Regions from separate parts of the Erwinia sp. SLM-02 genome, predicted to be linked through region 2. Evidence: predicted binding sites of a transcription regulator. Region 2 holds the regulator's gene; each other region holds the start of a gene.
The links. Region 2 encodes PurR, which represses purine synthesis genes. Its sites were predicted from a motif close to CANGCAAACGTTTGCNTG; they were not measured.
Positions count from the first base shown of each region.

Region 1: PGH32_RS19560 (NCS2 family permease) is a predicted target of PurR. The motif match lies at 3,293-3,310, and genes of this name have one in related genera.
Region 3: PGH32_RS13120 (nucleoside-specific channel-forming protein Tsx) is a predicted target of PurR. The motif match lies at 2,732-2,749, and genes of this name have one in related genera.

Region 1 covers NZ_JAQISN010000004.1:47,409-57,801, reverse strand. Annotated here, with positions in the region: gene PGH32_RS19570 (ABC transporter ATP-binding protein) at 1-626, opposite strand, end outside; gene PGH32_RS19565 (4'-phosphopantetheinyl transferase family protein) at 1,110-1,853, shown strand; gene PGH32_RS19560 (NCS2 family permease) at 1,897-3,210, opposite strand; gene yieH (6-phosphogluconate phosphatase) at 3,420-4,082, shown strand; gene PGH32_RS19550 (PTS transporter subunit EIIB) at 4,200-4,469, shown strand; gene PGH32_RS19545 (LysR family transcriptional regulator) at 4,470-5,405, opposite strand; gene PGH32_RS19540 (ABC transporter substrate-binding protein) at 5,526-6,791, shown strand; gene PGH32_RS19535 (carbohydrate ABC transporter permease) at 6,824-7,813, shown strand; gene PGH32_RS19530 (carbohydrate ABC transporter permease) at 7,810-8,655, shown strand; gene PGH32_RS19525 (family 4 glycosyl hydrolase) at 8,684-10,045, shown strand; gene PGH32_RS19520 (ABC transporter ATP-binding protein) at 10,106-10,393, shown strand, end outside.
Region 2 covers NZ_JAQISN010000001.1:1,378,238-1,388,630, forward strand. Annotated here, with positions in the region: gene cfa (cyclopropane fatty acyl phospholipid synthase) at 1-363, opposite strand, end outside; gene punC (purine nucleoside transporter PunC) at 686-1,879, opposite strand; gene punR (DNA-binding transcriptional activator PunR) at 1,992-2,906, shown strand; gene purR (HTH-type transcriptional repressor PurR) at 2,930-3,955, opposite strand; gene cydH (cytochrome bd-I oxidase subunit CydH) at 4,250-4,339, shown strand; gene PGH32_RS06410 (C40 family peptidase) at 4,397-5,260, opposite strand; gene PGH32_RS06415 (Grx4 family monothiol glutaredoxin) at 5,626-5,964, shown strand; gene rnt (ribonuclease T) at 6,060-6,710, opposite strand; gene gloA (lactoylglutathione lyase) at 6,815-7,222, opposite strand; gene PGH32_RS06430 (alkene reductase) at 7,366-8,466, opposite strand; gene PGH32_RS06435 (TetR/AcrR family transcriptional regulator) at 8,511-9,101, opposite strand; gene eptA (phosphoethanolamine transferase EptA) at 9,180-10,393, opposite strand, start outside.
Region 3 covers NZ_JAQISN010000001.1:2,848,115-2,858,507, forward strand. Annotated here, with positions in the region: gene PGH32_RS13105 (hypothetical protein) at 1-318, shown strand, start outside; gene PGH32_RS13110 (BamA/TamA family outer membrane protein) at 369-1,457, shown strand; gene PGH32_RS13115 (DUF4056 domain-containing protein) at 1,478-2,611, shown strand; gene PGH32_RS13120 (nucleoside-specific channel-forming protein Tsx) at 3,025-3,894, shown strand; gene speG (spermidine N1-acetyltransferase) at 4,014-4,577, shown strand; gene PGH32_RS13130 (DUF2002 family protein) at 4,605-4,940, opposite strand; gene PGH32_RS13135 (DUF883 family protein) at 5,090-5,413, shown strand; gene nrdH (glutaredoxin-like protein NrdH) at 5,681-5,923, shown strand; gene nrdI (class Ib ribonucleoside-diphosphate reductase assembly flavoprotein NrdI) at 5,928-6,338, shown strand; gene nrdE (class 1b ribonucleoside-diphosphate reductase subunit alpha) at 6,335-8,461, shown strand; gene nrdF (class 1b ribonucleoside-diphosphate reductase subunit beta) at 8,552-9,511, shown strand; gene proV (glycine betaine/L-proline ABC transporter ATP-binding protein ProV) at 9,903-10,393, shown strand, end outside.

The DNA of each region.
Region 1 (10,393 bases), on a different contig from region 2:
TCGTCGAGCAGCAGCAGGCGGGGGCGGGCAACCAGCGCTCTCGCCAGCTCAACGCGCTTTTGCATACCGTAGGACAGGCTGGAGGTCAGACTGGACGCGACCGCATCCAGACCAAAGAAATTGATGACCGCGTTCGCCTGCTGATGCTGAGCTGCCGTTTCATGCCGCGCGCGCGGCAGGCCAAACATCTCACTTAACAGCGACGTTTTCCGACTGTAAGCCAGCCCCTGCAGGACGTTGTCCCGCACTGAAAGGCCGTGAAACAGCGCCAGGTTTTGAAAAGTACGCGCAACACCGGCCCCGGCCAGCTGCCCGGGGCGCATTGCACGATAGCGGCGATCGTCGAGCACTATCTCGCCCCCGTCTGGCCGGTAAATGCCGGAGATCACGTTCAGCAGCGTGCTTTTTCCCGCGCCGTTCGGGCCAATAATCGCCAGCAGCGTTGAAGGTTCCGCCACCAGCGAGACGTCGCTTAAGGCATTAACCCCACCGAAAGAGAGCGAAATGCCGGAAAGCCGTAGAGATGCGCCCGGTTTTACGGATCCGGCCGTTTGAGCAATCGGTGCCAAAGGCAGCGAATGCCGGAGCGCCGCCAGCGAGGTTGGGGTGAGTTCAGATAACGACATCATTCTCTCCTGGTCGAGTGGCGCAAAGGGTATTGCCACTTTTTCATATAACCATTTGCGATTTATAATTTAATAAACCATCACTTAAGTTATAAAAACATAAGCAGAATGTGTGCCAATATTGTTAAAGGTAATTTTCCTTTTACTTCAGTTAATTAGATTGATATTCAATGACTAAATGTGTTTCATTTGCAGCACAAATGTTGTTCTGATGCTGCAAATGCAGCATGCATAATTAACGGTATGATATAGCGTGCGAAGCGCGTTATTTAGCGGGTGACTGGTGTTTGCACTGTGTTAATGGCATTAAAAGCGATGATTGTCCGGTAGTTTTGCTATTACGTATTGTTCTGCTCGATTTAACCACAAGGAAAATAATATTAATCCGAATTTCGGCCCGCTGAGGGATTCACGGGTGAAAAATCGTAGGATTATTCTTACAATAGCAGTGATGATTACCCGACCATTTTCATGGAGTGACAGATGGCAAGTCATTTTGCACGATGGACTCTTGTCCATACGAAAGCGCAGGTTCACCGACTTCCGCTGCAGCTGGTAGAGCATTCTGCCGGCCTTGCGGAGAGACGGCGTCGGCGTTATCTGGCGGCCAGAACGCTGCTGGCAGAACTGATGCTGCGGGTGTACGGTATCCCCCAGCTTCCCGATATCCGCCTGACGGAAAGCGGTCGGCCCTGCTTTTCCGATCCCGAACTGCCTGATTTCAGCATTGCCTATGCGGGGAGTGTGGTGGGTGTTTTGCTGGCGGAAGAGGGCTGCCGGGCCGGACTCGATATGGAAATTGTTCGCGCGCACAGCCGTCAGACTTTAGAGCAGCATCTGCAGTCCTTCTCCTCCGGTGAAAAAGCCTGGATCAATGCCCAGAACGATCCATCAGAAGCCTGTACCCAGATCTGGACTATCCGCCAAAGCATTTTGAAAATGACCGGGGAAGGTAACACCGGTTTTGATGCCCTGCGCCTGCATCCCGCTTCGGGAAGGCTGCGCTCTTCCACGCTGGCGGATATTCAGGCTATCTGTGATGTGGAGGCGCTGATGGTATGGTCCTGCGCGCTCTCTCCGGGAACCGATCGGCTACGGCTGTGGGAATATGACGATACGGAAGGATGGAATTCACTGCAGAGTATTAACGTTTATTCGTTGAATATGGGCCCACGCGCACTGCGTTTAACCAGCCTTCCCGCCGAGAAGCAGCACGACTATTCCTGATATCAGGGTGGCGCAAGGCCACCCTGATGCTCAAACGCAGCGGTTAGTGCGCGTCTACAAACACAATCTTCAGCACGAACAGCAGCGCAACGACCACCACGCACGGACTGATTTCACGCCAGCGGCCGGTGCCCAGTTTCATCACGCAGTAAGAGATAAAGCCCAGCGCAATCCCTTCGGTAATCGAGAAGCTGAACGGCATCATCGCCGCGGTAACAAAGGCCGGAACGGCTTCGGTCAAATCGTCCCACTTCACGCGGGCAAGGCTGGAGGTCATCAGCACGCCGACGTAAATCAGCGCACCGGCTGCCGCATAGGCGGGCACCATACCGGCCAGCGGCGACAGGAACATCACCAGCAGGAACAGGATACCCGTAACCACCGCCATCAGCCCCGTGCGGCCACCGACGGACACGCCGGAGGAGCTTTCGATATAGGCGGTAACGGAGGAGGTTCCGATAAAGGAACCGGCGACCGAGCTGATGCTGTCAACGTACAGCGCCTGCTTCATGCGTGGGAACTTGCCTTTCTCATCGGTCAGACCGGCTTTATCGGTGACGCCAATCAGCGTGCCGGAGGAGTCAAACAGGTTAACCAGCATGAAGGAGAAAATAATCCCGGCCATGCCGATATTCAGCGAACCGGCGAGATCCACCTGGCCCAGTACGGAGGTCACCGGCGGTGGGGCAGAGAAGATACCGGTGAATTTCACGTCGCCAATCGCCAGGCCAATCCCGGTGGTCACCACGATGGAAACCAGCACCGCCGCGTGAATATTGCGGGATGCCAGAATTGCGATGATGAAGAAGCCCAGCGCCCCCAGCAGCACGCTGTGCGAGGTAAGGTTACCCACGCTGACCAGCGTGGCTTCGTTCGGCACGATGATCCCGGCGTTTTTCAGCCCCATCATCGCGATAAACAGCCCGATACCGGCGGTGATCCCCACGCGCAGGCTGACCGGGATATTCGAGATCATCCAGTAACGCACGCGGAAAATGGTCAGCAGCAGCAGACCGGTTGCGCCCCAGAAGATCGCCCCCATGCCCACCTGCCAGGAGATACCCATGGCACCCACCACCACAAAGGCAAAGAAGGCGTTCAGGCCCATTGCCGGTGCCAGCGCGACCGGCAGGTTGGCCACCAGCCCCATCAGGATGCTGCCGCCGGCCGCAATCAGACAGGTGGTGACAAACACCGCCTGCGTATCCATGCCGGCCACGCCGAGGATCTGCGGGTTAACGAAAACGATGTACACCATCGTCAGAAACGTGGTGAAACCGGCAATCACCTCGGTACGAACGGTGGTGCCATGCTCCTGCAGTTTAAAAATCCGTTGTAACAAACCGGGATTAGTCATTATGGGGTTCCAGAGCGGAGAAAATAGTCGGTGGATATCCTAACCCATAATTGTCATTTTGCGATGTGGATCACCCGGTTTTTTCGCAACCGATTGCGCTGTTTTCGCCCTGTTATCCCGGCTGTTAACAGTAATTGACATTTCCCGACCGCAATCCTGTTACAGTTATGCAAAGTGGGAAAAAATTAACCAACCTGAAGGACGCACAGATGTCAGTGGAGTGTGTATTTTTTGATTGTGACGGAACGCTGGTCGACAGCGAAGTGCTCTGTACCCGGGGCTATGTGAATACCTTCGCGCAGTTTGGCGTCACGCTTTCGCTGCAGGAGATGTTCGAGAAATATAAAGGCGTAAAGCTGTATGACATCGTCGCCGATGTCTGCGAACAGCACGGCCTGACCACGCCGGTCGAGGTGCTGGAACCGGCCTACCGAGCGGAAGTAGCGCGACTGTTCGATCTGGAGCTGAAGGCGATCCCCGGGGCTAACGCGCTGGTGGAAAGCATCCAGGTGCCGATGTGCGTAGTGTCCAACGGCACGGTGCCGAAAATGCAGCACTCGCTGGGCCTGACCGGGATGCTGCCGTTTTTCAACGATCGCCTCTACAGCGGCTACGATATCCAGCACTGGAAGCCCGAACCGGAACTGATGCATCATGCCGCACAGCAGATGGGTATCCCGATTGAGCACTGCATCCTGGTCGATGATTCCGAAGCCGGAGCCAGAGCCGGGATCGCCGCCGGTATCCCGGTGTTTTACTACTGCGCGGACGCGCACAACCCCGCTATCGACCATCCGCTGGTCACCGTCTTTACCGATATGGCACAGCTTCCCGCCCTGTGGCGTGAAAAAGGCTGGCAGCTGACGCGCTAACGGCCGGGCCAGCGCCGGGTATAGAAACTGTCTATATCCGGCGGGAATAAATCGATTTCACTTCGCCCCCTCCCTGACACTATGCTGCTACAGCACAGGCACCGGTCAGGAGAGATCATGGAACACCAACGACTTGCTACCGCCGTTCTGGCGGCACTGGGCGGCGCGGATAACCTCGCCGCGTTACGCTACTGCGCCAGCCGCGTCCGGCTGAGGCTGCATGATAACGGTCAGTTAGATCGCCCGACGATTGAGCAGCAGCCCGCGGTCAGAGCGCTGCTGGAGGTCACCGTCGCCCCGCAGCTTACCGAATTCCAGCTGGTGATGGGGCCAGGCCAGTCGCGGCCGCTGTATCAGGCGCTGGTCGAGCTCGTTGGCGAAAAGTAGCTAGGTGACCAGGTGGCGAACCTGCCCAAGGTACTGATGTAAAAGTTCCTGCATTTGCACCACCTGGGGCGCATCGGCCTTTTCCCGCATCAGATAGATACCGACCGTACACGGCTGGCTTTCTTCTGCCAGCTGCAGCGGTTCAAGCCCATATTGGGCAAAATACCCCGCCATGCACGAGGGGTAGCTGAGCATCATCGCGTCGGAATCGTTAATCATATCCACCGCCGACATCATTGAGCTGGTGGACCAGATCACCCGTTCCGCCAGGTGCAGACGATTACGCGCCTGCCTTTTCGGCTGCATATCATCCATCATGTGCTGGTAGCGGCTCTCGTCCGGCGTCAGCTCAACATAGGGATAACCCAGCAGCTCGTACTCCTCCACCGGCCTGCCCAGCAGCGGATGCCCGCCGCGGACAAACATACTGTCGCGGGTGCTGAACAGCGGCAGAAAACTGATGCCCGCCTTCGGATTTAACCCCTTAATTTCATGCCCCACAAACAGATCGATATCGCCCCCTAGCAGCAGATCCATCAGGCGCAGGTGGTTGCCGAGGTCGATATGAATATTGACCGTCGGGTGAAGGGTGCGATAGGCGTTAAAGCTGTCGCGCACGAACATATACCACCAGGCATGCCCGGCCCCCATCCGCAGGCTTTGCCCCTGCCGGGCCTTTATCGAGGCCAGCTTAATCAGGGTGTTATCGTAAATGCGCTGCATCATCTGGGCCTGTTCCAGCAGCAGCTCACCAAATTCCGTGGTCTTCACCCCGGTTGAGGTGCGTTCCAGCAGCTGTACGCCTAAATTCTCCTCCAGTTTCTTCATGTTATGGGTCAACGTTGGCTGGCTCAGGCAAAGTTTGTTTGCCGCATGGCTCACATTTCCAAACGTTGCGACTTCGATAAACTGACGCAAAATTTTGTCCACGATCATATTTTCCGCAAGTGACATAGATATTTTCTATAGCATAGCCAAATAAATCGATTTCCTTCAATGATCCGCTTTCGTTAGCTTGTCCGGTATCGGCACCCGGCCGCTAACTGAGAGGACGTCATGAGAAAAGTGATTCCGAGCCTGCTTGTCTGCGCGGCGGCGCTGCTATCCGCTCCTACCCTGGCCGATACCCTGCGCATGGAATGCCCTCCCAGCAGGGAAGGCCGCCAGTTCTGTAATGACGTTAAGCAGCGCTTTGAAGCGAAGACCGGCCACAGGCTGGAATTTATCGATCTCCCCCGCGCCTCCGATGAAAAACTGTCGCTGTTTCAGCAGCTGTTTGCGGCAAAAGACAGCAGCGCCATCGACCTGTTTCAGGCGGATACCGTCTGGATTGGCGTACTGAACAAGCACCTGCTGGATCTCACCGATCGCGTCGGCACCATGCGCGACGATTTTTTCCCTTCGGCCTGGCAAAACAATGTCGTTAACGGTCGGGTCAAAGCCGTTCCCGCCTTCCTGGATACCGGTGCGCTCTATTACCGCAAAGATCTGCTTGAGCGCTACGGCGAACAGCCGCCAAAAACCTGGGATGAGATGGCCCGCATCAGCGCGCGCATTCAGCAGCAGGAGCGCGAAGCCGGACATCAAAACTTCTGGGGCCTGGTATTTCAGGGCAAATCCTACGAGGGGCTGACCTGCAATGCGCTGGAGTGGGTGGCTTCGCAGAGCGGCGGCGATTTCATTACTCAGGACGGTGCGATCACCATCAATAACCCGCAGGCGGCGCAGGCGCTGGACAAAGCCGCGGGCTGGATTGGCACCATCGTGCCGCGCGGCGCGCTGGGGTACATGGAAGAGGAGTCACGCGCGGTATTCCAGAACGGCGATGCGCTATTTATGCGCAACTGGCTGTATGCCTGGGTTCTGACTCAGGACAGCAGCAGCGCAATCAAGGGCAAAGTTGGGCTGATGCCGCTGCCCGCAGGCGATGAAGGCCGTTCACTCAGCACGCTTGGCGGCTGGCAGTGGGCAATCAGCGCCTACACCAAAAATCCTGATGCCGCCTTCGAACTGCTGAAAATCGTCAGCGATGCCAAATCACAGCGCGAAGGACTGACGCTGATGGGCTGGCCGCCGTCACGCACCGCGCTGTATGACGATCCGCAGGTGCTGGCTCAGGTGCCCTATCTGGCCAGCTTCAAGGAGATTTTCGCCAGAGCCATTCCGCGCCCGGCCACCCAGACCAAGCGACAGTACGCCCAGGTTTCCCGGGCCATCTACAACGCCACCTTTAACGTGCTTCGCGGCAGCAGCGATGGCGCAACGGCGGTCGCTGGTCTGCAACAGCGGCTGGAAAGAATCAAAGCCAGAGAGTGGCGCTGATATCGCCCTGTAAACCTACCGGAGCCTGCACGATGAAAGATGAAACGCGTTCCTTATCCCTGACGGCAACGCCGGAGCCGCACGCGGTAACCTCGGCGAAACGCAGCAAACTGAATCACCAGCAGCGTCGCAGCCGCGTGGCCTGGCTGCTGGTGGCACCCGCCATGCTGCTGCTGGCGACGGTCGCGGGATGGCCGCTGTTACGCACGCTGTTCTACAGCTTTACCGATGCAATGCTGGATACGCCGGACGAGTATCGCTTCGTCGGCTTCGCTAACTATCTGGACTTCGCCGGGGGCGGCCATCGTTTCGGCATCCTGGCGGATCCGCAGTGGTGGCTGGCGGTGGGCAATACGCTGCACTTCAGCCTGCTGTCGGTATCGCTGGAGCTGGTGTTTGGCATGCTGCTGGCGCTGCTGATGAATCAGAAGTTTCGCGGTCAGGGCCTGGTGCGCACCGCCATTCTGGTTCCCTGGGCCATCCCCACTATCGTCTCCGCCAAGATGTGGGGCTGGATGTTTCACGATCAGTACGGCGTGGTGAACGATCTGCTGCTGAAGCTGGGCGTTATCAGCACGCCGCTGGCCTGGGTGGCAGAACCGCATCTGTCGATGTGGGCGGTGATTATCGCCGACGTATGGAAAACCACGCCGTTTATGGCGCTGATGCTGCTGGCCGCGCTGCAGCTGATCCCCGGCGACCTGTATGAGGCCGCCCGGGTTGACGGGGCTAACGCCTGGCAGCGCTTTCGCCGCATCACGCTGCCGCTGATTATGCCCGCGATGATTGTCGCGCTGATTTTCCGCGTGATGGATGCGCTGCGGGTGTTTGACCTGATTTACGTCCTGACCTCCAACAGCGAAGCCACGGTATCAGTTTCCGGCTATGCCCGCGACCTGATGGTCAGCTATCAGCAGATGGGTTCCGGCTCTGCCGCCTCGGTGCTGGTGTTCATGATGGTCGCGGGTATTGCCGCCTGCTTCCTGGCCGCAGGCCGCTTCAATAACGGAGAGAACAAATGAAACTGAGCCGTCACCAGCAGCGAATGGGCCATAAGGCGCTGATTTTTTCCGGCGCGGCGCTGGCCAGTATTTTCTGCCTGTTCCCGTTTTATTACGCGGTAGTGACCTCGCTGCGCGAAGGGAAAGACCTGTTCCGCGTCAGCTATCTGCCGGACGGGCTGAACTGGGGCAACTACGTGAACGCGCTGATGGAAAGCGGCATTGCCCGCAGCCTGCTGAACTCGATGACGGTGGCGACCCTGACGGTGGGCCTGTGCCTGCTGGTTTCCATTACCGCCGCGTTTGCGCTGGCGCGGATCCGCTTTCGCGGCCGCAAATACCTGTTGTTCACCATCCTCTGCGTTTCGATGTTTCCGCAGGTGGCGGTGCTGTCCGGCATGTTCGAACTGGTGCGCTTTATGGGGCTGTACGACTCGCTGGGCGCGCTGGTGCTCTCTTACACCACGTTCTCACTGCCGTTTACCGTCTGGGTGCTGACCACTTTTATGCGCGCCATCCCGGTGGAGCTGGAAGAGGCGGCGATCGTCGACGGTGCCAGTACCTGGACCATTATTACCCGCGTTTTCGCGCCGATTATGGGGCCGTCGCTGGTCACCACCGGGCTGCTGGCGTTTATCGGCGCATGGAATGAGTTCATGTTCGCGCTGACCTTCGTGATTTCCAGCAGCAAACGCACCGTGCCCGTCGCTATCGGCATGCTGCAGGGTGCCTCTCAATATGAGCTTCCGTGGGGCACCATCATGGCGGCCTCGGTCATCGTCACGCTGCCGATCGTCGGGCTGGTGCTGCTGTTCCAGCGCCGCATCGTCAGCGGATTAACTAACGGCGCAGTTAAAGGCTAATGTCGATTTACCTCAAGGAGATAAGCAAATGGCTACAAAAATCGTTTTAGTGGGTGCGGGCAGTGCGCAGTTCGGCTACGGCACGCTCGGGGATATTTTCCAGAGCACCACGCTGTACGGCAGCGAGATCGTGCTGCTTGATATTAATCCCGCCGCGCTGGCGGTGACGGAAAAAACCGCGCGTGACTTTATTGCACACGAAGACCTGCCCTTTATCATCAGCGCCACCACCGACCGCCGGGAAGCCCTGCGCGGCGCGGAGTTTGTGATTATCTCCATTGAGGTGGGCGATCGCTTCGCGCTGTGGGATCTCGACTGGCAAATCCCACAGCAGTACGGCATTCAGCAGGTGTACGGTGAGAACGGCGGCCCCGGCGGCCTGTTCCATTCGCTGCGCATCATCCCGCCTATCCTGGATATCTGCGCCGATATTGCCGATATCTGCCCGCAGGCCTGGGTATTTAACTACTCCAACCCGATGAGCCGCATCTGTACCACCGTACACCGCCGCTTCCCGGAGCTGAATTTTGTCGGCATGTGTCACGAAATTGCCTCGCTGGAGCGCTATCTGCCGGAAATGCTGGGTACCTCCTTTGACAATCTCAACCTGCGGGCGGGTGGGTTAAACCACTTTAGCGTGCTGCTGGAGGCACGCTATAAGGACAGCGGCGAGGATGCCTATGCCGATGTCCGCGCCAAAGCGCCGGATTATTTCTCCCGCCTGCCGGGCTACAGCGACATCCTGGCCTACACCCGCACCCACGGGAAAGTGCTGGAAACGGAGGGCGCCACCGAGCGTGCCGCGCTGGGCGGCCGGGACAGCGCCTGGGAGTGGGCGGACCGCACGCTGTTTAAGGAAATTTTGCAGAAGTTTAACTATCTGCCCATCACCAGCGACAGCCACTTCGGCGAGTACATTCGCTGGGCCAGCGAGGTCAGCGACCACCGGGGTATCCTCGACTTCTATACCTTCTACCGCAACTACCTCGGCCACGTTCAGCCGTCGATTGAACTGAAGATGAAAGAGCGGGTGGTGGCGATCATGGAGGGGATTATCAACGATTCCGGCTACGAAGAAGCCGCGGTCAATATCCCCAACAAGGGCTTTATCAAACAGCTGCCGGAATTTATTGCGGTAGAAGTTCCGGCCATTATCGACCGTAAAGGGGTGCATGGCATTGCGGTTGAGGTTCCGTCAGGTATCGCCGGCCTGCTGTGCAACCAGATTGGTATCCACGATCTGACCGCAGAGGCGATCCTTAACGGCTCGCGCGACCTGGTGATTCAGGCGCTGCTGGTGGATTCAGTCAACGACAAGTGCCGCGCTATTCCGGAACTGGTGGACGTGATGATATCGCGTCAAAGCCCGTGGCTTGATTACCTGAAATAAGCCCTGGACGGGGCGCAGCGGCGCTCCGTCTACCCATCGCAAATGCTGAGTGGAGAGAATATGGCGCAATTAACGCTGAAAAACCTGCAAAAACGCTACGGCAACAAAGCGGAAGTGATTAAGTCACTGGATCTTCAGATTAACAGCGGCGAGTTCGTGGTGGTGGTCGGGCCTTCCGGCTGCGGTAAGTCAACGCTGCTGCGCATGATCGCCGGCCTGGAGGAGATCAGCGGCGGCGGCATGTACATCGACGGCAGCTACGTCAACGATGACAGTCCTGCAGAACGCGGCATCGGCATGGTCTTCCAGTCCTATGCGCTCTATCCGCATATGAGCGTGTATAAAAAT
Region 2 (10,393 bases):
ATCGTAATGCTCTTTACCGACGATCCACGCTCTTTTACGCGACTGAAGATTGGTCAGACGCGCGGCGGCAACGCGCAGCGTATCTTTGAAATGGTGGGGGAGTTGTTGATCGAGTTTTGCCAGCAGCACGCGTTGGAAAAAAATATCCAGCCGATCGCACTGCCACCAGCCGTCCATATAGCTTTCACCCAAACCGAGCGAGCCTTCCTGCAGCACGCGTTTAAAAAAGTCCGGATGTGTGATTCTGATATCCCATGGACGGGAACCGTTTATTTCTATGTCAGCCTTGCGCAACATCTCCTGGACAATTCGGTACCACTGGTTGTGTTCCAGGCTCACTTCTTCTATACACGATGAACTCATTAGCTTCTCCATCACCCTGTGTGATTGAAACCCGAGAAAAGAATAGTCAAATTCTACAAGTCTATGAGAAAACTCACGGCAGAGCCGCAGTCTGATATCCGACGTTAACAGAGGATTGAATTATAACCGACAGAGGCTGAAACAGACGTAACACGAGAAGATGACAGCCTTGTCAGAAAAAAACACCGGACATTGCTAAAGCAATCTGCGGTTTTAAATGTTGGTAACTTGTTATTTTGTAGTGCCTGACGAGTATATGCTCCCGTCAGACAATATTCAATGCATTATTGTTAGCATGCTAACCAAGTGATTTTACTGCATATCAGCATGGATTTTCCATCGTTTGTAATGCCATTTTCCTGGCGGCTTTGCGCTGTATCAGATAGCCAATTGTAGCCAGTAAAATGGTCAGTAACATGACAAACACGGTCGTGTGTAGCGGTGACTCAATCCATGTTGAAACCGCCAGACTGGCGATAAAGCACATCCCCAGCTGCAGCATATTTTGCAACGCCGCGGCTTTACCCGTGGCCTGCGGGAAGGGCAGCAGGGCGCTGGACACCACCACCGGGTAAATCGCACCGCTGGACATCGACATCAGACAGAACGGCGCCAGCAGGCTGAACAATGACGGCGTCTGCTGCTGCGCGGAGATGAACAGTGCAATCACGCCAAGGCTGAAGCACAGCAGCAGCCACGGCAGCAGCTGGCCGCCGGAGAACCGATTAAGCAGCGCACGGCAGCCAAATCCGCCAATCAAAAAGGCGATGGTCTGCGGCACGTAGCTCAGGCCGATATCGGCCGGTGACAGGCCCAGATTGCCAAGAATAAACGGCGAGCCGGTAAGCCAGGCGAAGAAGCTGGCGGAACAGGCGGCGAAAATAAGAACGTTGCCGCTGTAAACCGGGGATTTCAGCAGCATCAGGAAGCCGGGTGCCGGACCCTGCGGCGCGGTGTTTTCAGCGGATGCCCGGCCTGCAAGGCGAAGCGTTGGGACCAACAGCGCCACGCTAATCAGCAGCAGTGCAACGAAGATAGCCCGCCAGGAAAAATGCTCAAGCAGCCAGGCGCCCAGCAGCGGCGCCAGCGCGGGGGAAAGCGCGACCAGTGGCATGATGGTGGCGAATACGCGTTTAGCCTGCGCGGCACTGTAGCGATCGACAACCAGCGCCTGCCAGCTGACGGCGGCAGCGCAAACGCCCACCGCCTGCAGGAAGCGGAAAAAGAGCAGCCACGCTGCGGATTCAACCCACATCATCGCCGCGCAGCCGATGGCGAACAGCCCAAGCCCCACCAGCAGCACCGGTTTACGCCCAAGACGGTCGGATAACGATCCCCAGATAAGCTGCGCGCAGGCGAAGCCGGCCAGAAAAATACTCAGACTGGCGCTGATCGCACCCGAACCGGTGGCCAGATCCTGCTGCATCTCGCCAAAAGCGGGCAGGTACATATCGGTAGCAAGAAAACCCAGCATGCTGAGCAGGGCCAGATAAACAATAAAGAATTTTGAGGGCATAGTTGACTCGTAGAGGGCAGTTTTTTTTCGCTGGAAGTGTAAAGGGATGCAGTTGGGCTTGTGAAACGGTAATATTAGTCGGTTGCGTTGAAAATTTTTGCAGGCAAAAATTATGTGGTCAGAACATTCTCTGGAAGTGATTGAAGCGGTGGCCAGAACCGGCAGCTTTACCGCCGCGGCGGCTGAACTTCACCGGGTCCCCTCCGCCGTGAGCTATACGGTGCGCCAGCTGGAGCAGTGGCTGGCCGTCAGCCTGTTTGAGCGCCGCCACCGGGATGTGGTACTGACCGAGGCCGGGCGCGTATTCAGCGAGGAAGGGCGTTCTGTTATCAAAAAAATGCTTTCCACGCGCCGGCGCTGCCAGCAGGTGGCAAACGGCTGGCGTGGCCAGATTAATATTGCCGTCGATCGCATCGTCAGACCGCAGCGCACCCGCCAGCTTATCGTCGATTTCTATCGTCACTTTCCCGACATGGAACTGCATATATTCCCCGAGGTGTTTAACGGCGTATGGGATGCCCTGGCGGATGGGCGCGTGGATGTGGCGATCGGTGCCACCCAGGCGGTGCCGGTAGGGGGGCGTTTTGCCTTTCGAGATATGGGCAGCCTGAACTGGCGCTGTGTGGTGCAAAGCGGGCATACCTTGCTGGCACAGCCGGGGCCGCTCAGTGACGACCTGCTGCGCGAGTGGCCCTCCATGACGCTGGAAGACACCTCGCGATCGTTGCCAAAACGCACCACCTGGACGCTGGATAATCAACGACGGCTGGTGGTCCCGGACTGGGAAAGCGCCCTGGACTGTCTGCGTGCCGGGCTGTGCGTGGGGATGATCCCGGGGCACTTTGCGCAAACCTGGATCGCTCAGGGAGGGATCGCCGAACTGGCGCTGGCGAATCCGTTTCCGATCAGCCCCTGCTGCCTGAGCTGGTCGGAACAGAGCGCCTCACCCGCGCTGAGCTGGCTGCTGGAGTATCTTGGCGACAGCGAAACGCTGAATGCGGAATGGCTGTGTGAACCGTCCGCCTGAGCGAACGGCCGGGCCGGATGGGATCAGCGACGATAGTCGCGGAACGGACCGTCAGCGACGGAACGGCGTTCAATCAGTGAAGGATGAACTTCGATAGTCTGCGGCTCTTCACGCTTGCTGGTGATGCGGTCAAGCAGCATATCGAAGGCGGTTTCTCCCAGCCGCTCTTTCGGCTGGTGCACCGTGGTCAGCGCCGGGGTGAAATAGCGCGCGTTGCGCACGTTATCATAACCGATCACCGAAATATCCTGCGGAACGCGCAGGCCCATCTCATCGGCCGCGCAAATCGCGCCCATCGCCATCACGTCCCCACCGCAGAAAATAGCGGTAGGGCGCTGTTTCTGGCCGAGGATTTGCTGCATGGCCCGATAGCCGGATTCGGGTTCGAAGTCGCCCTGAACCAGCCACTCTTCGCGCAGGGTGATGCCGGCTTCGTTCAGTGCCTTAAGAAAACCGGCATGGCGTCCGCCGCCGGTATTGCGTTCCAGCTGACCCGGGATTGCGCCGATATCGCGATGTCCACGCTCAATCAGGTAGCGCCCGGCCAGATAGCCACCCTCAAAGGCGTTGTCCAGTACGGTATCGGTAAAGTCGCCGCGCGCTTCACCCCAGTCCATCACCACCATCGGGATATTGCGGTGGTCTTCCAGCATAGCGATCAGGGAATCCGGGTACTCAGAGCACATCACCAGCAGCCCGTCGACGCGCTTTTGCGCCATCATCGACAGGTAAGCCTGCTGCTTATTCAGGTCGTTATGGGCGTTTCCAAGGATCAGGGTATAGCCTTTGGCAAAGCAGCGGTTTTCCACGGCTTCAATGATTTCGGCAAAGTAGGGTGCTTCGCTGGATGTTGCCAGCAGGCCGATAGTTTTGGTGTGGTTAACCTTGAGGCTGCGTGCCACGGCGCTGGGGGAATAGTGCAATTCTTTAATTGCTGCCCATACCGCTTCACGAGTCTCTTCAGCTACAAAGCGCGTTTTATTAATTACGTGGGACACCGTAGTGGTCGAAACCCCGGCTCGCTTTGCCACATCCTTAATTGTTGCCATTAAACTTATACTCCTGGTGTTATCGTAACTATTTGATAACAGGTTGGTTAAACGTTTGCCTGGGTGCAGCCTTTTCCCGCCAGACCAAAATGGTTTGGGTGCTGCCGCAACGGGTCGGAAAGGGGAAAAAATCGTCCGTAGAGTGACTGCAGAGCTGGCAAAAACCGTTTCCGCTGCTGTTGCGCAACGGAAAAGAGGAATTCTAACAAGGCTGCGCAGAGAAAACGAGATTTTTACGGGTAACTGTGGGAAAATCTTTGTGCATACATTTTACAGGGTTATTAAGGAGAGACGATGAGTACCGATCTGAAATTCTCACTGCTGACCACGGTGGGTGCGCTTCTGATGATTATTGCATTTAGCTTCACGGCTATTCTGCACTAAAAAAATCGGGAGGAGCCAGGCTCCTCCCGATTTGCATCTGCATCCGGCGTTGCGCAATCAGCGAATGGTTTTGGGTGTCATCATCCGACGGGCACCAATGTAGTGCTCCTGCCAGTAATCATCGCCCAGCGCGCTCACCTGGATATCTTTGCCGGTTCTCGGCGACTGAATGAATTTCCCACCGCCAAGATACACACCAACGTGATCGGCAGTGCCGCGGCCGTTGATACGGAAGAACACCAGGTCACCTTTTTCAAGCTTGTCGCGCTTGATCGCAGCGGCATCGCGCAGGTGATACATTTCATTTGCCGTGCGCGGGATTTTGAATTTCACCAGATCTTTATAGGCATACCACACCAGCCCACTGCAGTCGAAACCCGTCTGCGGCGACGTGCCGCCCCACTGATAGGGCTTACCGAGCTGGCCCATCAGCTTGTTCATCGCGGTTTCACGCGCTTTCTGGTAGCGGGCGCGGTGCGCCTTACTCAGCTTAAGCGGGGATTCAGGCGACTCAACTTCATCACGCTCGATAGCGCGCAGCGGGCCTTTCCTGCCTTTTTTGGTCTGTAATGATGCCAGACGCTCGCGACCGTAGCGCTTTTTCTCCATTTTACCGATGCGCGTTGTTTTCACTTCGCGAGCGGCAGTGGCTTCCTGACTTTTTTTCAGCTTTGCCTTTTGGGACGCAGAGACTTTGGCTTGTTTAAGCGCGGGCGCTTTGGTTTTTTTAACGAGGGGTTCTTTAACTTTTTTGGTTGAGGCGGCTTTCACCGGGCGACGCTTGCGGCGCTCATCCTCACGTGCGGTGTTGTGGTCAACTTTGTGCTGATTAGCGTTAACGGGAGCATGAGGCGATGCATGCGCCAGATTAAAGAACAGCTGGGCGAAGGCCAGCATGCCAAGCGTGATGATTAAACGCAACGTTCCCATTAACAGTTAAACTCAGTGTAATGACTGCATGGCAATCGGAAAAGAATTCTGCAATTTGCAGGGGTTAGGGCAATTCTAATCTAACTTCTTAACAAAAGGTAAGGTGTTTTTTGTTTCAATAAGACAGATTAAGTAAATGATGAATTATTAAGCGCAATCAGCTGGTTAACTCAGCAGTAAAACGTGAACCGGCATCGAGAAACGCTGCAACGATGATAGGAAAATGTTATTTTGTTTTCATAATTTTGCAATTTGTTGCGCTCTGTTCATCGGGCCTGCAGAAAATGTCGTTTTCAACGGCCGGGCAGAATCGCTACAATAACTAAACACGAAGTATCGTACTGAGGAAGTCATTTATGAGTACTGTTGAGAAAATTCAGCGCCAGATCGCAGAAAACCCAATCCTGCTGTATATGAAAGGCTCACCTAAGCTGCCAAGCTGCGGATTCTCCGCACAGGCCGTACAGGCACTTTCTGCCTGTGGCGAACGCTTTGCCTACGTTGATATCCTGCTGAACCCGGATATCCGTGCAGAGATGCCCGCTTACGCTAACTGGCCAACCTTCCCACAGCTGTGGGTAGACGGTGAGCTGGTCGGCGGCTGCGACATCATTATCGAGATGTTCCAGCGCGGCGAGCTGCAGCAGCTGATCAAAGAGACCGCGCAGAAATACCCGGCACCGGCTGCGGAATAAGCGACTGCATAAAAAAAACCCTGCATCGCAGGGTTTTTTTTCGTCCGTCTTTCGTGCGGAGCGTGCTTAACGGCACGCCGTGGGCAGCAGCCGACTCAGGACTCCGCTTCCGGCACCGCCAGCGGCCAGCCGCCAAGGCGTTTCCAGCGGTTGACGAGCTCACAGAATAAATCCGCCGTCTGCGTCGTATCGTAAAGCGCGGAGTGCGCCTGGCTGCTGTCAAAGGGCATTCCGGCGGCGATACAGGCTTTGGCCAGCACGGTCTGACCAACGACCAGTCCGCTGAGGGCTGCCGTATCGAAGGTGACGAACGGGTGGAAAGGGTTGCGCTTCAGGCTGGCGCGTTCCGCCGCTGCATTCATAAAATTGAGGTCGAAAGTGGCATTATGCGCCACCATGATCGCCCGGCTGCAGCCGGTGTCCTTAATCCCTTTACGAACCAGCTTAAAAATAGCGTGCAGCGCTTCATATTCGCTGACGGCACCCCGCAGTGGGTTGCTGGGGTCGATGCCGTTAAAGGCCAGGGCTTCCGGCTGCAGAACTGAACCGACAAAAGGCTCTACGTGAAAATGCAGGGTTTCATCTTTCTCCAGCCAGCCATCTTCATTCATTTTTAAGGTGACGGCGGCGATTTCGAGCAGCGCGTTCGTTTTGGCATCAAATCCCGCAGTTTCCACATCGATCACTACCGGATAGAAACCGCGAAAGCGGCTGCTCAGCGTATTCAGTTCATTTAGTTCAGACATCAGCTTCTCATTGGCGCAAAAAGGCAGGGCGTATTATGGCAAACTTTGCTACGTGATGCAGCAGGCAGGTGAGAAGGAGGGAGCCGCAGCCCCCTCGGGGGAACTTAATTGCCCAGGCCGTGACCGGCGTGTTTATTCTCAATCAGTTCAATCTTGTAGCCATCCGGATCTTCAACGAAGGCGATAATGGTGGTGCCGCCTTTAACCGGGCCGGCCTCACGCGTGACGTTGCCGCCGTCGTTGCGAATGCGGTCGCAGGTTGCCGCGACGTCATCCACGCCCAGCGCGATATGGCCGTAGGCGTTACCGAGATCGTAGCTGTCCACGCCCCAGTTGTAGGTCAGTTCGATAACCGCACCGTCGCTCTCTTCGGTGTAGCCAACGAAGGCGAGGGTATATTTATACTCGGTATTTTCACTGGTGCGCAGCAGGCGCATGCCCAGCACTTTGGTGTAGAAATCAACGGAACGTTGCAGATCGCCAACGCGCAGCATGGTGTGAAGTAAACGCATAACATCCTCTTTTTTTTGGCGTCATCGGCGGATGACGTTAGAAAAACAGTATAGCGATAATCAGTACGACCGCGAGCGGCGCAACAATTATCGCTATTAAAACAGTCTATTATAACATGATTACGCCGCCAGATTTAGCGTAATTAACCTAATGCAGGATAATCCGTGTAGCCTTCCGCCCCGCCGCCGTAGAACGTTTCCGGGCGAGGTTCATTCAGCGGTGCACCGGCCTGCAGGCGCTCGACCAGGTCCGGGTTAGCGATGTAGCTACGGCCGAAGGCAACGGCATCGATCAGTCCGCGCTCAATCAGGTCTTCGGCTTTTTCTGCCGTGTAACCGCCGGCACCGACGATGACGCCGGGATACACCGCGCGGATCGCTTTGCGGAAGCTCTCGGTATAAGGCTTGCCGCCGGCCCAGTCGGGTTCAGAAATGTGCAGGTAGGCCAGATTACGTTTAGCCAGTTCGGCAAGGTAATACAGCGCCGCTTCTTCCTGATCTTCCCCGTTATCCAGCCCGTTGAACGGACCGAGCGGCGAAATGCGTATGCCGATGCGATCGGCGCTCCAGCCGTCAATCGCGGCATCAACCACTTCCAGTGCGAAACGGGTGCGATTTTCAATGCTGCCGCCGTACTGGTCGTCGCGCTGGTTAGAGGCCGGGGAAAGGAACTGGTGGATCAGATAACCGTGAGCGGAGTGCAGTTCAACCAGATCGAAATCGGCTTCGCGTGCGTTAATCACCGCCTGACGGAAGTCGGCAACGATACCGGCCACTTCATCGGTGGTCAGCGCGCGCGGAGTGGAGGTCGCTTCACGCAGCGGTTTACCCTCAGCATCGCGCAGGGAGGTGCGGGTCTCGGCATTAATCGCGGAGGCGGAAACGGGTGCTGCGCCGGCCGGCTGCAGGCTGGCGTGGGAAATTCGCCCGGTGTGCCACAGCTGAACCGCACTGTGGCCGCCTTCCTGATGAATGCCTGCGTTAATCGCCTTCCACGCGGAAATCTGCTGCGGGCTGTGCAGCCCCGGCGCTCCGGCATAGCCTTTGGCCTGGAAGCTGATCTGGGTGGCTTCCGTGATAATCAGGCCGGATGAGGCGCGCTGGCGGTAGTATTCCCCCATTAACGGCGTAGGGATATCGCCAGGCTCAATGCTGCGCAGGCGGGTCAGTGGGGCCATAAAAATGCGGTTTGGCACGGTGATCGCGCCGGTTTTCATTGGGGTAAACAGTTTGTTCAAAGCCATAACTCACTCCTGGTAGACCGGTCGACTAGTAATAAAGTTTTTTTTTACAACGCCTGAAGAATACGCGTCATTTCCTGTACGGCAGTCCGTAACGGCGCACTGTCACGACGAATTTTGCACTGCAGACTGGCGCCCAGCCACAGCATATAAAGCGTTTCGGCAGCGGCAGGGGCGGAAACAGCAGGGGAGAGCGTTTGCTGCTGCTGCGCCTTTTCCAGCGCGGAAGTCAGTACGCTGATTAAGGCTGCCGAGCCCGCGGCTAACGCGTTGCGCATCTCTTCGGAGAGATCGCACACCTCAGCGGAAAGCTTTACGGACAGGCAGCCGGCAAACTGATGTTCCTGCCACCAGCTGCACGACTGCTGATAATATTCCAGTACGCGCTGGCGTGCATCACCCTGATGTTCCGCAAGGAAGGTGCTCAGGTTCTGCACGTATCGGGCAAAATAGCGCTCCAGCATCGCCACGCCAAAGGCTTCTTTGGAGGGGAAATAATAGTAAAACGACCCTTTTGGCACTTCCGCCTTTTTCAACAGCTCGATCAGTCCCGTGCCGTTAAAGCCGCTCTGCACGCAGAGCTGTTCGCCGGTATTGAGGATATGTTCGCGGGTATCGAAACGGGTCGTCTTATTCATCGCAGCAGCGTACCCGACCGAACGGTCGATTTCAACCCTCGCTCACTGGTGGGGCACAATCCGCCTGGCGCATTTTCCTCAGCCATTTTTGCGGCAGCCCTGGAGCATATCCAGATTCTGCTGGTATTCCCGCGTCTGTACATTGAGCATGCCAAGCAGCGTGTGGAAGACATTATCCTGTGAAACCGGCTGGCTCTGTGCCTGCTGCTGCAGACAGGCTGCATCAATTCCCCGGGCGTTTTCATAACCCGGCGACAGCCACAGCAGGAACGGAATATGCGTTTGCTGTTCGGGCGCGAACAGGTACGGCGTGCCGTGCAGATACATTCCGCGTTCGCCCAGCGATTCACCGTGATCGGAGAGATAGACCATCGCGACGTTAAATTTACTGCTGTAGCTTTTCAGCAGGGTGATGGTGCTGTCGAGCATGGAGTCGGTATATAAAATGCTGTTGTCATAGGTGTTGATCAGCGCCTGACGATCGCAGTCCTGGATCTGGTTGCTGTCGCAGGTCGGCGTGAACTGGCGCATTTCAGCCGGATAGCGCAGGTAATAGGCCGGGCCGTGGCTGCCCATCTGATGCAGAACAATGACCGAATCATCCTTAACGCCGTCAATATAGTTGTTCAGGCGGTGCAGCAGCACATCATCAAGGCAGAAGTCGCTTTTACACAACGCACTTACCTGCCATTGGGTCATGTCGGTATGCGGTACACGATCGCAGGCCCCCTTACAGCCGCCGTCGTTTTCGCGCCACAGCACGTTAACTCCGGCATGGGCCATAATGTCCAGCAACCCTTCCTGATGGCGTGCCAGTCCGGCATCGTACTGCGTGCGGGGCATATTGGAGAACATGCAGGGAACGGAAATCGCCGTTTCGGTTCCACACGAGGTGGCGTTCTTATAATAGATGACGTTATCGCGCTTCAGCTTTGGATTCGTCTCTCGGGGGTAGCCGCCCAGGGAGAAATTCTCGGCGCGGGCCGTTTCCCCCAGCACGAATACCACCAGCGTCTTTTTCTTTTCCGCGCCGATGACCGGGCCTTTACGGGCATCCAGGCCGATTTTCACCAGTTGCTGACTGCCGGCAAACCAGCGATCGTGCGTGTAGTGACCGATACCGCTGGCCACGTTAGCCGGGGTAATCATCTTCACCAGCCCTTTATTGTTGCGCACCATCGACGCGTAGTCTTTATAGAACAGCGCGGCCATCATCACAATCACCAGGACTGCCGCCAGCGAACTGACCGAGCGCCAGATAAGGGAGGCCCACCACGGGCGTGACGATGCAA
Region 3 (10,393 bases), 1.5 Mb from region 2:
TTTACCGTGCCCGGCGTAGAGAGATTCTCCATTCCGGTTACCCATGCCAGCCTGTGGGTGGGCACGATGTATCAGGATGTCGATCAGGACTTCAGAGGTAATATCAGCGATCTGCATATGCCAACGCAGCTCAGCAGCCTGGTGAATTTTGTTAACGCAGACGATAAAGGACGTTTCCGGGTGAAGCAGCATCTTAAATCTCCGTGGAATATCCTGGTCGGTGGACAGTATGAGCTGACCCGTAACTTTAATATCACCAGTGAAGTGGGCTTTTCCAACCGTAACAGCTTTATGGTCGGCGGAGAGTTTCGTTTCTGAACATGCGGTTTAACACCTTCCTTCTCTGTGGCCTGATGACCCTCTCCCCGATGAGTCAGGCCACCGTCATTCCCAGCCGGGAAAAAATCGATCGCTTTCTGAATAAGCTCGGTGCGGATCGTAAGGCCGATACGCGTAAAACCATTGACTGGGGTATTGTTCCCGGCCCTTTTTATACGCCAGAGCTGGGCGTCGGCGTCGGGGTGGCGGCCGTCGGGCTGTACCGGCCGGACGATCGCCAGCGCGATACGCCGCTCTCCTCACTGTCTTTTACCGGCTTTGCCAGCTCCACCGGTGCCTTTGGCGTCGGCTATGAGAATTATACGTTTATCAACAATGACCGCTGGCGCTTTTACCTGTCAGGCGATCTCAGCCGCAGGCCGCTGCACTACTGGGGAGAGGGGTATCGGGCTGGCCGGGGGCAGCGGGGCAAGCAGTCCTACGACTCAACCAAACTCAGCGGCGTACCAAGGATCCTCTATCAGCTGGCTAACCACACCTACGCCGGCGTGGGCTGGTCTTTCTCGTATGAGGGTGCGTCCTCGCTGCAGCATAAACCCAACGGCAGCTTCTACCATCAGGATGAGTCGCGGCATATTCTGAGTTCAGGTGCCAGCCTGCTCTTCAGCTATGATTCGCGGGATTTTGTCGCGAACCCATCGCGCGGGCAGGCGCTGAATCTTGCCTGGACCTGGTACACTCCGGCGCTGGCCAGCGACAATCGCTTTGATGCTTTCGACGCGCAGTACGATGTTTACCATGCCATTAACGATACCAGCCTCATAGCCTGGGAAGTCTACAGCCGTTTTACCCAGGGGCACGTCCCCTGGACCATGCAATCGCTGCTCGGTGACAGCCATCATCTGCGCGGCTATTACGAAGGCCGCTATCGCGACCGTAATATGCTGAGCAGTCAGCTTGAATGGCGTAAAAAACTCAGCTGGCGTCACGGAGTGGTGGCGTGGATTGGCGCAGGGAATATGTCAGACAAACCCAGTGAAGTCCTGGACGGGCACTGGCTGCCGTCGATAGGTGCCGGGTACCGCTTCGAATTCAAGAAAAACATGAACGTTCGGCTCGATTATGGCCTGGGGCAGCACAGTTCCGGCTTTTACTTTCAGGTTGGGGAGGCATTTTGATTGTCCCCTGGTGGCGTCTTATGCTGCTGTTACCTGCGCTTCTCCTTACCCACTGCCAGGCTCATCATGTTAACCGCACGCGCCTTCCGCTGGCGGATCTCAGCCTTCCGGCAGGCGAGTCACCGCGAGTGTGGCTGTTGCCCCGCCCCCTGCCGCAGCCGGGGGGTCTGCGACCCTGCTGCGCTTTTGGCTATCATCTTCGGGCAAAGCTGTTTGGCATCCCGGTGCCGTGGTATCAGCTGGATAATGTTGTGGCCGCCGCGGATACCGGACAGCATCACTTCAATCCAAGCTTTCTGGATACGCTGAGCACCCTGCTCGGCATTAACGGCGAGCATAACGGCCTGATCTACACCCGCCGGGGAGGGTTTATCGATCTGGCGCATCTGCGCGACAGCGCCGATAACACGCTCTGGCTGTTCAGCCACATCTGGCCGCGGATGGGCCTGGATACCACACTTAAACTTGACGACGAGCTGGGACAGCGCGAAATTCGCCTGTTTACTTACACTCCACCGGCCAGCGCGACCGACCGCTATCGTCTGGCGGTTTACCTCGCCGCCCATCTGGCCTTCGAACTTGCCGCATGGCATGAGGTGGCGCAGTGGTATGGCTTTGAATCGGTGCCGGGCTTCTCTGAGGGCGTGTCGGCATTTTCTCCGGAAGATCTCTACTCCAACCTGCTCGGTACCCGCGTGGCGATTGACTTACTCAACGCCGGTGGGGGCGCGTCCGTGTCGCGCTACCAGCAGGCCATGAGCACACTGATCCCTCAGGCGCTGGCGCAGCTTGGGGCAAAATCCCCTGCCGGTACGCGCTTTAACTTTGATATGCTGGACCGCCTGTGGTGGAACAGCCGCTGCCGCCTGCCGGATAAATTTCTGCTGCGCTACCGAAACTATGATGTCAGTGAACGGCGGATGCCCTCACGAGCGTGGGAAGGGGTTCCGGCTCTGAGACTGACACTGCCCGCCCACTTTCACGGTATTCCACTTGCCCGCTATGGCCGCCTGGAAATCCGGCGGGGACGGGCGATGGCCCACCTGCCTCCACCGGAATCACACTACCTTTTCACCGATTTCCCCGCGCTGGCTCAGCGAGCTAAGTCTGCCGACCTCCGCCATCTGGCCAGCCTGCGCTACCGCTGTAACTGAGCAGGCATTCACCCGTCCAATCCGAAAAACCATAATAAAAAGTTATCTTTGATTACGTTTACTCACACCGCCATCGCCCTCTTTTCGTCAGATTCCTCCCCTTCCTGAAGGCGCTTACCGCAGGCAAACGTTTAGCTGCTGACTTAATCACCACATTGACGTAAAGCGGAAAGTTCCCTTACTGAACGACTATTAATGTGACACACATCACATTTTAGCTGATTTGAAATGAAACAGAATTTGACAAGTGTGAGCAATCTCTATTTCCTTAGAGCCGGATAGCGGCACACTGCCGCAACATTACTGACGGGTGCTTTTATCAATCTTTTTAGCCCCGGATTAGGTGTCTTAATCAACCCAACCTGACCCTCGCGCTGGCTGCAGAGGATGGTCTTTGAGCATGTGGTAAAATAATGAAATATAAAATTATGATGGCTGGCGCGCTGGCAGCGCTCTCTTATACCCATTCCTCTTTCGCAGATACGAGCAGCAGCCCTGAATACGTTTCCGACTGGTGGCACCAGAGCGTCAACGTAGTAGGAAGCTACCACACCCGTTTCGGACCTCAGCTGAACAACGATGTTTACCTGGAATATGAAGCCTTCGCGAAAAAAGACTGGTTTGATTTCTACGGTTACATCGATGTGCCTAAATTCTTCGGCGTGGGCAACGGTAACGATAAGGGCGCATGGGATAACGGTTCCCCGTTCTTTATGGAAATTGAACCCCGCTTCTCTATCGATAAACTGACCGGCACTAACCTGGGCTTTGGTCCGTTCAAAGAGTGGTATTTCGCCAACAACTATATCTACGATATGGGTGACAACCGCGCTAACCGCCAGAACACCTGGTACATGGGTCTGGGTACCGATATCGATACGCATTCGGACGTTGGCCTGTCGCTGAACGTTTATGCGAAGTATCAGTGGGCGAACTACGGTGCCGCTAACGAAAATGAGTGGGATGGCTATCGCTTCAAGGTGAAATACTTTGTGCCGATCACCAGCCTGTGGGGCGGTAACCTGAGCTATATCGGCTTCACCAACTTTGACTGGGGTTCCGATCTGGGCGACAACTCCGCGCCAGCGCGCACCAGCAACTCTATCGCCTCCAGTCATATTCTGTCACTGGGCTACGATCACTGGCACTACTCGTTCGTGGCGCGTTACTTCCACAACGGCGGCCAGTGGAACGATGGCACCGAGCTGAACTTCGGCAACGGTCCGTTCCACGTCAAATCTAACGGTTTTGGTTACTACCTGGTTGTCGGCTACAACTTCTGATAGCGGTACAACCTTGCTGAATTCTTAATGCGCCTGCGGGCGCATTTTTTTTGCCTGCCCGCAGCAGGTATACTGGCCGGGGCAATACTGCCTTAGCTAAAGGAATTTTTATGTCTGCGATGTCTGCCGATCACAGCATTAAGCTGCGGCCTCTGGAACGTGAGGATCTGCGTTTTGTTCATCAGCTTGATAATAACGCCAGCGTGATGCGTTACTGGTTTGAAGAACCGTATGAAGCTTTTGTTGAACTCTCCGATCTTTATGACAAGCATATTCACGATCAGAGCGAACGGCGGTTTGTGGTAGAGCATAAAGGGGTCAGCGCCGGGCTGGTTGAACTGGTGGAGATCGATCACATCCACCGCCGGGCGGAGTTTCAGATTATTATCGCGCCCAGCCATCAGGGTAAAGGGCTGGCCAGCAGAGCGGCAAAAATGGCGATGGAGTACGGTTTCTCAGTACTGAATCTGTACAAGCTCTATCTGATCGTCGACAAAGAAAACGAGAAGGCTATCCATATTTACCGCAAGCTGGGCTTTATCGTGGAAGGGGAACTCATTCACGAATTCTTTATTAACGGGGAGTACCGCAACACCATCCGTATGTGCATTTTCCAGCATCAGTATCTGGAAAAATTCAGGCCGGTAAACGGCAGTGGGATGGTCAGCCCAACGGCCCAGTAACGCCCTCCCCGCTCATCGGGCGGGGAATCAGTCGAACATGCGTTCCAGATAGCGTTCCAGCGCGGCACGTGAGCTGAATCCGTAAGGAATACCGTAGTGATCGTTCGAATCCCCAACCAGATACATCGGGAAGCGGACATAGTGTTCACAGGTTTTAATATCTGAAGCCGGTACCGCAATGGCCTGGCTCCTCTCTTTCAATGTCGGATGGATCACCAGCGCCGTACGACCCAATCGCGCCTCACGATTAACATAGACGTAGTTTTCACCCCGACTGTAACCGTAGCTTTTAGCGGTAACCGTATCCATCTCAAATCCCGCCTTTTCCAGTACGCGAGCTACCTCATCAGGTCGTAAATACATGCTTTTTCCTCTGTGTCTGCAAACCCCGCAACCTTACCTCAGGCCACATAGTCGAGGCTTTCGGAATAATCCATAAACGCAGGTTTTCAGCGTCACGGATTTTTAGCCTGTCTATACTTAATAGTACATTTCAAAACCAGGGAGCGAAAATGTTCAACCGGACAGCGAAAAATAATGATATTGACCTGAGTGAAGATGTTTCACTGCTGGCAGATACGCTTGATGACCTGCTGAAATCCTACGGCAGTAAAGCGAAGGATGACGTGGAAGGGGCCAGAAACCGTGCAGAAAGCCTGTTGAAAGAGACCCGCGCCAGACTGCAGGGCAATAACCGGGTAACTCAGGCAGCCAGGGATGCGGGCGCGCAGGTGGACACCTATGTTCGTGACAAACCCTGGCACGGCGTTGGGATCGGCGCCGCCCTCGGCGTCGTCATCGGGGCACTCATCGCCACCACCACAACCCGCCGTTAGTACCGTTTATTTTTTGAACAAATGCTCGCCGATCACAGTGCGGGCATTTTTTTTATCTGCGCAAAACCTTGTGGCATAAGGCTTGTGAGCAAGCTGGCTAAATAAATACGCTTTTCCTATATCTTGTGTGGTTGCTTTTTATGGCCACTATATCTAGTATTCACTTCATCAAGACCACGCAACATGGTGTGGCAGTGGCGGCGCGAGTCGGGCAGTAATTTCCGCGCCAGAGACTAAGTTAACCAGCCCGTAAGGTGAATACGAATCATGCGCATTATTATTTACACTAAAAATAATTGTGTCCAGTGCAACGCGACAAAAAATGCGATGGATAAGAAAGGGATCGACTATCAGCTGATCAACCTCGATAGCGAACCTGCTCACGTTGAAACTCTCAAGTCTCTTGGTTATCGCCAGGTCCCGGTCGTCATGGCCGAACAGGATCACTGGAGCGGTTTCCGCCCGGATAAAATTCAGGCGTTAAGCCATCTGGCTGCCGTCCGGGGTTAAGGCGATGACTACGCTGGTATATTTCTCCAGCCTGTCGGAAAACACCCACCGTTTTGTTACCCGCTTAAACCTGCCGGCGCGACGCATTCCGTTAGACAGCGCTCAGCGCCTGCAGGTAGACCAGCCCTATATTCTGATCGTGCCCAGCTACGGCGGCGGCACGAGTCATGGCGCGGTGCCTAAGCAGGTCATTCAGTTTCTTAATGATACCAATAATCGTCAGCTGATCCGCGGCGTTATCGCTGCCGGAAACCGTAACTTCGGTGAGGCCTACTGCCTCGCTGGCGACATTATTGCGCGTAAATGTCAGGTGCCGTACCTCTATCGCTTTGAGCTGATGGGCACCGCCGACGATATCGCTAACGTTTACAAGGGAGTAACCGAATTTTGGCAGCGACAGACAGCACCCTCATAGAGGCCGCAGCGGCCGCACCTGATTATCACGCGCTCAATGCGATGCTGAATCTGTATGATGCCGAGGGCAACATCCAGTTCGAAAAAGATCGCGAAGCCACGCGTCAGTACTTTATCCAGCACGTTATTCCTAACAGCGTGCAGTTCGCTTCCGTGGCCGAGCGTTTACAATATCTGGTCGCGGAAGGCTATTACGAAGCCGATGTGCTGAACGCCTATCCGTTCGACTTCGTTTGCGCGCTGTTCGAGCAGGCCTACTCGCGCCGCTTCCGCTTCCAGACGTTTTTGGGTGCCTGGAAATTTTATACCAGCTACACGCTGAAAACCTTCGATGGCAAACGCTATCTGGAAGGCTTTACCGAGCGCGTATGCATGGTGGCGCTGACCCTGGCGAAAGGTGACCAGGCGCTGGCGCTGTCGCTGACCGATGAGATCCTCGCCGGGCGCTTCCAGCCTGCGACCCCCACCTTCCTGAACTGCGGCAAACAGCAGCGCGGCGAGCTGGTGTCCTGCTTCCTGCTGCGTATTGAAGACAATATGGAGTCGATTGGTCGTGCGGTAAACTCGGCGCTGCAGCTTTCCAAGCGCGGCGGCGGCGTAGCGTTCCTGCTTTCGAACCTGCGCGAATCCGGCGCACCGATCAAGCGCATTGAAAACCAGTCATCCGGCGTGATCCCGGTGATGAAGATGCTGGAAGATGCCTTCTCTTATGCCAATCAGCTGGGCGCACGCCAGGGTGCCGGTGCCGTTTATCTGAACGCCCACCACCCGGATATTCTGCGCTTCCTGGATACCAAGCGCGAAAACGCCGATGAAAAAATTCGCATAAAAACGCTGTCGCTCGGCGTGGTCATTCCTGATGTGACTTTCCAGCTGGCGAAAGACAATCAGCCGATGGCGCTGTTCTCCCCGTATGACGTGGAGCGCCTCTACGGCCTGCCGTTTGCCGATATCAGCATCAGCGAGAAGTATGACGAGATGCTGGCCGACGAGCGCATCCGCCGAACGTTTATTAATCCGCGCGAATTCTTCCAGACGCTGGCAGAAATCCAGTTTGAATCGGGCTATCCGTACATCATGTTTGAAGATACGGTTAATCGCGCCAACCCGATCCACGGGCGGATTAATATGAGCAACCTGTGCTCGGAGATCCTGCAGGTTAACACCCCGACCGAGTACAACGACGATCTCAGCTATCGCCGCATCGGCAAGGATATTTCCTGCAACCTCGGTTCGCTGAATATTGCCCACGCCATGGATTCAGAAGACTTTGCCCGCACGGTAGAAATCGCGATACGCGGTCTGACCGCGGTTTCCGATCAGAGCCACATCAGCTCGGTGCCGTCCGTTGAGGAGGGTAATGCGCAGTCGCACGCTATCGGCCTGGGTCAGATGAACCTGCACGGCTATCTGGCACGCGAACGCATTCAGTACGGCAGCGAAGAGGGTCTGGATTTCACCAATATTTACTTCTATACGATCACCTATCACGCACTGAGGACTTCGAACCTGCTGGCGCGTGAACGCGGTACTACCTTCAGCGGCTTTAGCGATTCACGCTATGCCAGCGGTGAGTATTTTAATCAGTACGTTGAGCAGAGCTGGCAGCCGCGCACTGCCCGCGTCGCCGCACTGTTTGCCGATGCCGGGATTGAGATCCCGACCCGCGAGCAGTGGCAGACGCTGAAAGCGGCGGTGATGAAAGACGGTCTGTATAACCAGAACCTGCAGGCTATCCCACCGACCGGTTCGATTTCGTATATCAACCACGCGACATCGAGCATTCATCCGATCGTCTCGCGGATTGAGATCCGTAAAGAGGGCAAAACCGGGCGCGTTTACTACCCGGCCCCGTTTATGAATAACGATAATCAGGACTTCTACCGCGATGCCTACGACATCGGACCGGAAGCGATTATTGATACCTATGCTGAAGCCACCCGCCATGTCGATCAGGGCCTGTCGCTGACGCTGTTCTTCCGCGATACCGCCACCACCCGCGATATCAATAAAGCGCAGATCTATGCGTGGAAGAAAGGCATCAAGACGCTGTACTACATCCGTCTGCGTCAGATGGCCCTGCAGGGAACCGAAGTGGAAGGCTGCGTTTCCTGTTCGCTGTAACAGCACATTCAACCGTGGGCCGGCGTCGCGCCGGCCCCGTCTACATTTTTCGCGGCCGGCCGCTGCCGGATCGGAACTAAAGATATCACTATGAAACTGAAGAAAGTTCACGCTATTAACTGGAATAAAATCGAAGACGAAAAGGACCTGGAAGTGTGGAACCGCCTGACCAGCAACTTCTGGCTGCCGGAAAAGGTACCGTTGTCGAACGATATTCCGGCGTGGAACGGTCTCAATGCCGATGAACAGCAGCTGACCATCCGCGTGTTCACCGGCCTGACGCTGCTGGATACCATCCAGAACACCCTGGGCGCTCCGGCGCTGATGGCCGATGCGCTCACCCCGCATGAAGAGGCGGTGATGTCCAACATCAGCTTTATGGAGGCGGTGCATGCCCGCTCCTACAGCTCGATCTTCTCTACGCTTTGCCACACCAGCGATGTCGATGCCGCCTACGCGTGGAGCGAAGAGAACGCGCCGCTGCAGCGCAAGGCCGACATCATCCTGCAGCACTACTATGAAAACGACCCGCTGAAAAAGAAAATTGCCAGCGTGTTCCTGGAATCGTTCCTGTTCTACTCCGGTTTTTATCTGCCGATGTACTGGTCCAGCCGCGGTAAGCTGACCAACACCGCCGACCTTATCCGCCTGATTATTAAAGATGAAGCGGTACACGGCTACTACATTGGCTATAAGTACCAGAAAGCGCTGGAAAGCCAGAGTGCCGAGCGTAAAGAGGATCTGCAGCAGTTCGCCGTAGGGCTGCTGCTGGAGCTGTATGAGAACGAAGTGGAATATACCGATGCGCTTTACCAGGGCGTCGGCTGGCAGGAAGATGTGAAAAAATTCCTGCACTACAACGCCAATAAGGCGCTGATGAACCTGGGCTATGAGGCGCTGTTCCCGGCGGAAATGACCGATGTGAACCCGGCAATTCTTTCCGCACTGTCACCGAACGCGGATGAAAACCACGACTTCTTCTCCGGTTCCGGTTCATCCTACGTCATGGGTAAAGCGGTCGATACCGAAGACGAAGACTGGGACTTTTAATTGCTTTACGGGGGGATTCTTATCGGACCCCCGCTTATAATAGTTCCCTACGAAATTAGTAATTAAAATCAGCCAATCGGCTGATTTTTTGCTTTCAATAATCGATTGCCAACCCTGCCCGATTATCCCTATTTTCACCTCTGGTGCGTTCATATTTCCGCAACACAGGGATATTTCTTAGGTAAATATCGTTTTTTTTCATCCCTGCTCAGCACCGCGCAATCCCTTACCAGCACTGGTATTCTTTGATACTGACATCTCCCCTGGCATTTTCAAATGCCGCCTCAAGGGTTGCCTCTGAGTCTCAGTGTGCTACGGTATATATCGTTAATAACTAAACTGAAAGAAGAACCCCTATAAGAAAATTAATCAACCAGGAATTAATTAATGCATGGCAATTAAATTAGAAGTTAAGAATTTATATAAAGTTTTTGGGGAACATCCCGAGCGGGCATTTAAGTATATTGATAAAGGGCTCAGCAAAGAGGCGATTCTGGAAAAAACCGGGCTGTCTCTTGGCGTTAAGGACGCCAGTCTGGCCATTGAAGAAGGCGAGATCTTCGTCATCATGGGGCTCTCCGGTTCCGGCAAGTCCACCATGGTTCGCCTTCTCAATCGTCTGATTGAACCCACCCGCGGCCAGGTCATTATTGACGGTGAAGATATTGCCAAAATATCTGACAGTGAATTACGTCAGGTCCGCAGAAATAAGATCAGCATGGTATTCCAGTCATTCGCGCTGATGCCGCATATGACGGTATTAAATAATACCGCCTTCGGTATGGAATTAGCGGGAACGCCGTTGCAGGAGCGACAGGAAAAAGCGCTGGAAGCGCTGCGCCAGGTGGGTCTTGAAAATTATGCTCATTCTTATCCCGATGA